Linked DNA regions of Anatilimnocola aggregata. The protein of the gene in region 2 interacts with the protein of the main gene of each other region in a pairwise test. Links are inferred from orthologs where the notes say so. Each region holds a gene or a part of one and is shown on either strand. Other genes may lie near its edges.

Evidence for each region.
Region 1: the proteins of dps (region 2) and ETAA8_RS20380 interact in binary tests that used the Escherichia coli proteins (3 or more experiments, as listed by UniProt). The link is inferred for Anatilimnocola aggregata from one-to-one orthologs.

What each region holds. Positions count from the first base shown.
Region 1 is NZ_CP036274.1:5,461,487-5,464,664, forward strand. Bases 224-3,079 are described here. They hold ETAA8_RS20380 (ATP-dependent Clp protease adaptor ClpS), read right to left. Parts: upstream 1,899-3,079; coding sequence 1,548-1,898; downstream 224-1,547. Other genes in these bases: mtaB (tRNA (N(6)-L-threonylcarbamoyladenosine(37)-C(2))-methylthiotransferase MtaB), read right to left, coding at 245-1,534; ETAA8_RS20385 (dipeptidase), read left to right, coding at 1,991-3,079. Outside these bases: ETAA8_RS20370 (sulfatase family protein), read right to left, coding at 1-122; more of ETAA8_RS20385, read left to right, coding at 3,080-3,178. UniProt on the Escherichia coli protein: Involved in the modulation of the specificity of the ClpAP-mediated ATP-dependent protein degradation.
Region 2 is NZ_CP036274.1:1,536,410-1,539,598, reverse strand. What follows is about bases 191-3,057. They hold dps (DNA starvation/stationary phase protection protein Dps), read right to left. Parts: upstream 1,928-3,057; coding sequence 1,454-1,927; downstream 191-1,453. Other genes in these bases: ETAA8_RS05945 (CsbD family protein), read right to left, coding at 2,894-3,057; ETAA8_RS05950 (PRC-barrel domain-containing protein), read right to left, coding at 2,287-2,793; ETAA8_RS05960 (acyl-CoA desaturase), read left to right, coding at 305-1,336. Also shown: more of ETAA8_RS05945, read right to left, coding at 3,058-3,097; ETAA8_RS05940 (DUF1328 family protein), read right to left, coding at 3,166-3,189.

The DNA.
Region 1 (3,178 bases), 3.9 Mb from region 2 along the record:
GGCGATCTGCCAGAACTCGACTGCTCGGCACCGGTGGCCAGCAGCGTGAACGCAGATACCCAGGCTGCGATAAGTGCCAGGAAAGTGCAGCACGGAATAGACCTGAAGAGAAGTTTGGGCATTGATTCACCGAGGGGAAGAAGGAGAGGTATAGGTGGGCTGAAGTATCCGCCACCGGAAAACGCCGGTCAACTCTCGCCCCGGCCAGTTTGCCTGTACCGCATCTTGCAAATGCGTTGCCGCGCTAGGAAGCGTCGGCTGGCAAGCGGGCGATAATGCGTCCGTCGCGAACGTCATGGCCAATGGCGTCGACCAGCGTGCTGGGCTGCAAGCCTTCGGCTTCGATCTCAACGGGAGCATAACGGCAGGAGGTGCCGGCGAAGCCATGGGGCAGGTATTCACTCTGGCCTTCGATCATCACCTGCAGTTGACGGCCCAGCAGGCTGCGGTAGTAGTCGTCTCGCACTTCCGCGGCGACTGTTTCCAAGTGATCGAGTCGCTCTTGCTTCACTTCGTGCGAAACTTTGTCCGGCATGTCGTAAGCCGGCGTTCCTTTCCTCGCGCTGAATGGGAAGATGTGAATCTTTGAGAAGCCGCAGTCGCGCACGACCTGACAAGTGGCAGCAAAATCGTCTTCGGTCTCGCCCGGAAAACCGACGATCACATCGGTCGATAGCCCGGGCTGATCGAGCGACTCGCGCACCAACCGGCAGCGATCAACAAACAGCTTGCTCCCCCAGCGGCGCTTCATTCGTCGCAGCACGGCATCGGAGCCACTCTGCAGGCAGATGTGCAAGTGAGGAGCAATCTTGCCGGGATTTTCAGCCATCACACCGATCAGGTCGCGGGTGACTTCAGTCGCTTCGATGCTCGATAGACGAATGCGAAACTCACCGGGAACCTTGCACAATGTGCGCACCAGCGTTGCCAGTCGCAGCCATTCCTCGCGCGGCCTATTGTGATTGAGTTCGACACCGTAGTGCCCCAGATGCACGCCGGTGAGGATGATCTCGCGGTGGCCGTTGTCGACCAGGCGGGCCACTTCGTCGCGAATGTGTTCGAGCGGCCGGCTGAAAACATTCGGGCGCACATAGGGAATGATGCAGTAGCTGCAGCGGAGCAGGCAGCCATCTTGCACTTTTACATAGGCCCGCTTGCGACCGGTGAACCGCGAAATGCCAGTGGGGATATCGACCACGCCGAACCTGCCGAGCAAATCGGGAATCTCCCGCTTGTCGGTCACCACTTCGCTGACGTTCGGCAGCGAGGCGACTTCTTCCGGCGCTCGCGTAGCATAACAACCCATCACCACGATGCGTGTTTGGGGATTATCGCGCGCCAACTTGCGGATGACATGCCGACTCTTGCTATCGCCTTCGGCAGTCACGGTGCAGGTATTCACCACACAGAGATCTGGCGCTTCATCGTCGGCCGCATCGTGATAGCCAATCCTGCGCAGCCCTTCGCGCACCAGTTCGGTTTCGTACTGGTTGACTTTGCAGCCGAGAGTGATGGTTTTTAACGAAGCGGGCATTGTGGGGGATGTTCTAGCCTTCCACCGGCTCAATCGTCGAGGACATGCTCCCCTTGCAGCGGGCGATGAGCTTGTCAGCACCGAAGGCGTGGATCTGCTCGCGCTTTAGTTCGGCGTGCTCGCGCGTGGTGGTCAGGCAGATGGCTTTGCCCAGCTTGTCGACCTGCTCGGCGATTTTGAAGCCCTTTTCGACCGGGTAGCCGAATAAGTCCTTCATCATCTCGATGACATATTCGTACGAATGGTCTTCGTCGTTCCACAGAATGACGTTATAGCGGGGCTGACGCTTGGGGCGTTTGCGCTTGTCGGTCTGGTCTTCCTGCTCGGGTTCGGCGACTGCTGCGGCGTGTTGATGCTCGGACAAGGGGAGCCTCCTGCGAAGTTCGTCCGCGGGTTGACCGGGAATAGGCGAGGCGAACTAGACGCATTATATTGCCCGGTCGGCAAAGAGGCGAGATGCTGTCGCCAATCGGTGGGAGAAAGGGCCAGGGCTGCGAAAACATGGATGACGTGCTGAAATATCTCGATGCGGATCGCGACCAATGCCAGCGCGACCTGTGCGAGTTGCTTGCCATTCCTAGCGTGGCGGCCGATTCGAAGTATCATCCCGACGTTCGCCGGGCTGCAAGTTGGGTCGCGGGGCAGTTTCAATCGTTGGGGTTGAAGACCGAGCAGATCGAAACTATTGGCCAGCCCTTGATTTATGCCGAAAGTCCCGCGGTGGCCGGGGCTCCAACCGTGCTGGTCTATGGCCACTATGACGTGCAGCCCGCCGATCCGCTGAACGAATGGATTTCGCCCCCGTTCGAGCCCACAATTCGTGCTGGCAACATCTATGCCCGCGGGGCGACCGACGATAAAGGGCAAATGCTGACCCACGTTCTCAGCGCTCGTGGCTGGCTTAAGAGCCGCGGGGAATTGCCGCTTCAGATCAAGTTTTTGATCGAAGGGGAAGAGGAGGTCGGCAGCAAAGGGCTGTATGACTTTTTAAAGCAGCCCGGGGCGAGCGAAAAGCTAAAGGCCGACATAGTCGTCATCAGCGATACTTCGCAATTTGGCCCCGGTCAGCCGGCCATCACCTATGGCCTGCGCGGCATCGCCTATTTCGAAATTCGCCTGAGCGGACCTAAGCAAGATCTGCATAGCGGCACCTTTGGCGGAGCGGTCACCAATCCACTTAATGCACTCAACTCGCTTCTTCACTCACTGCGAGATGCTGACGGTCGCGTGCAAGTTCCCGGTTTCTACGACGACGTGCTGCCATTGACCACGCGCGAGCGTGAGCAGTTTGCAGCACTCCCCTTCAGCGACGCGGCCTTCCAAGAACAACTGGGCGTGGAGGGACTGTTTGGCGAAACAGACTTCACGACGCTCGAACGCCGCTGGGCTCGCCCCACCTACGATGTGCATGGTTTGTGGGGCGGCTATCAGGGCGAAGGTGGCAAGACGGTGTTGCCCGCCAAGAGCGGCGCCAAGTTCAGCTTTCGACTGGTTCCCAATCAGGACCCGCAGAAGATCGCAGCCTCGCTTGAGAAGTTTCTCAAGGAACGCTTGCCCCCCGGCATCACAATGGAATTGATCTACATGAGTGGTGCCCCGGGTTGCGTGGTACCGCTCGACAGTCCTTACGTGGCCGCTGCAGAA
Region 2 (3,189 bases):
AGCCAAGAAACAGCCCCTCGTAACAGCGCGAACAGATCCTGCCGCGCGTCCACGTTCCTTTCGCCAGGTTGCCAAAACAGTCGATAAAATTATCAGCATTTATTGCCTACTTGTCAAGTACATACAAACGAGATTTGCTTGGCGATTCTGGCACCTGCGTTTCTAACACGACTTTTACGCGGCCGCGACGACTTTTTCACGCAGTAAGGTACGGGGGTGACTGGGCGAATTGCTATAGTAACCGGATCGCTTGACTCACCGATTTTCGCACCTTGACTCCTGGAATCATTGAGGTCGGCCGGTAATGGAAAGTTCTGCTGCGGCGCCGTCGTTGCAACCCGATCACGACTCTTTGCATCCCGCAGGCACAACGGAGCCGACGCACCTGCACCTGGCGAATGCTCCGGTGCCGGGCGTTTCCCGCGAGCGCGATTTTCCGGTCGAAGCACCTTGGCCACAGAAAGTGGCGATGTTGCTCGCAGTAACTTTGCCCTTCGCCGCGGTCATTTTAGGAATTGTCCTGCTCTGGCAACGCGGCTTCATGGGCTGGTTGTACCTGGCGATGCTGCTCGTCGGTTGGGCGCTGACGGGCCTGGGAATCACCGTTGGTTTCCATCGCTTGCTCACGCACCGCTCGTTCGATACTTATCGCTGGGTGCGGGCCACTTGGATGCTGATTGGCGCGCTATCGGTCGAAGGTTCACCCCTCGTCTGGTGCGCGGTGCATCGGCGGCATCACCAGTACAGCGATCAACAGGGCGATCCGCATTCGCCCCATCTGGCTGGCGATGGCTGGTTGGCCTGGTGGCGCGGGCTGTGGCATTCGCACAGTGGTTGGCTCTTCACGGGCATTTGGAGCCATCCCGAAATGCAGCGTTACATTCCCGATCTACTCGCCGATCCGGTGCTAGTGAAACTCGACCGCCTCTATTTCGTCTGGATCCTGCTGAGCTTCATCATTCCCACAGCCATTGGCGGGCTGGTTACCGGCACCATCGAAGGTGCCGCGCTCGGGCTCCTCTGGGGTGGCTTTGTGCGGGTGTTCGTCACGCACCACGTCACCTGGTCGATCAATTCAATCTGTCACCTGATGGGGCAACGAGAGTACGCTTCAGGCGATCATTCGCGCAACAACTGGGTCTGTGGAATCCTCTCGTTCGGCGAAGGGTGGCATAACAATCACCACGCCTTCCCCACTTCTGCCCGTCACGGCCTGCGCTGGTGGCAGTTCGATTGCAGCTGGCTCGTCATTCGGGCGATGGAATTCTGCGGGCTTGCCTGGAATTTGCGTTTGCCCTCGGCCCAGCAAATGGCCGACAAACGCTTAGTGCCGTAATCCCTCTCTCCAGTAGCCCGGCGCGTCACGCAGCGGGCCACCTGCTGAAGGCGAACGTGAATCGTTACGCGGAATTCAGAGCAGGCAAACCCCAAACAACAGTGCCCGCCCCACTCGCTAGTCTTGCAAGTGCGATTCGACGAACCAGAGATACTTGTCGACGCCGCGGCTGATGCCGGTGAACAGGTCAGCTGTTCCCTTGTCGCCGAGTTCGTCGGTGGTGTCGATGTCTTTGCGGACTAGTTTCCCGTAAGCGGCCAGTTCATCGGAGAGGGCAGTGACGTGCGCTTTCCAGTTGCTCTTGTTCACCGGATGGTCGGGAATTTCGGACTTCGCGAGTGCGCCCACGCTGCCATCGGCGATGCCACCGAGCGCGGTGATTCGTTCGGCGATGTTGTCGACATAGTCTTCAACTTCGCCATAGACCTCGTCGAACAGTTTGTGCAGAGCGATGAAGTTTTCTCCCTTCACGTTCCAGTGAGCTTGCTTGGCGCACAGCCCCAGTTTGATGCTATCGCGCAGGCGTTCGTTGAGGAGAGTGCAGAGTTTGGTCCGTTTCGCCTTGGCGAGATCGTTGCGGGTGTCAGCCATTGCAGGGAGGCTCCGAGGTTGTGATATAGCGAGGGATTTTTTGCGGACCACATTCTAGAGCGCGCACGAAAAAAAGACGACCTCTGCAAAGAATTACTTCTCCGCAAAAGTCGTCTTCTCGAGGATCGAGCAAAGTTCGCAGTTTTAGTTGGGCAGTAGCACCGTGGCGGTAAGTTCAAGCTGCTTGCGGGGGTCGGTCAGTAGCCGTGAACAATGTTCTTCGTCAGAAGAACGCCGCGCTTTCCTGTGGAGTGACTTGGCCGCAACATGCGGGAACTGGCTCGAAAGTCTTCAGCAGGGGCTTATCTGCCCCCGCCTATGTTCGTTATCTGCTTCACTTCGGCGGATGGGTCCGAAGCTTAAGGCTTGATGGTGTTGTTCGGGTTCGTAGTGTCGCGGAGATAGAAGGCGTCGATCTTCGCGTTCACTTCGGGATCGGCAAACGTCGGCCACTTTTCCTTGTCGAAGCCTTCGGCGGATTCGATGTACTTCTTGCTGACGTTCAGTTCGACCCAGTAATTGTTCGAGGTGTCGTGCTTAAGCGTCAGGGCTTTCCACGGCACAGCGAACAACTTGTTGTTGAAACCGAGGAAACCACCGTACGACACAGCTGCGTACCGAACGTGGCCCCGTTCATCGATGACAAGATCTTCGATCTTACCGAGGTCTTCGTTATCGCGATTCTTCACAGCCAAGCCCATCAACTTGCTGCCACGATGGGCGGCTGCGGTGGGAGCGGCGGCATTCGCGCGAACACCGGGGGCGTCGACTTGCACTCCGCCATTGCCGACATCGACACGGACTTGTGCGTTGGCCGACACGGCCAACAGGGATACGGCTGCGAGAGATAACCAGAGCGATCTCATGACAAAACTCCTGGAAAACAGGGAAGGACTAGGGTGAAACGTAAAGGCGAGTGACGCAGGCGAAGCAGCCTCTCGCCGGATTAATTCCGGTATTAGCCGCCTAACACTTGCACGACGTCTCGAACTCCTTGATTTGTCGCTCGGTCTCTTCTTTCGCCAGACCGTACTTCTGTTGAATCAGGCCCGCCAGTTGGTCGCGCTTGCCGCTCAGTTGGTCGAGTTCATCGTCGGTCAGCTCGCCCCACTTCTGTTTGGCGAAGCCTTTCATCTCGGTCCATTTACCGGCGATTTGGTCCCAATTCATTGCGTGTACTCCTAATCCGGTGCAGGTCTCACCGCCGACCAAAACGGCCGGCGGTTACATGGCCGAAGTTATGGAATGGGGCGACGAACGCC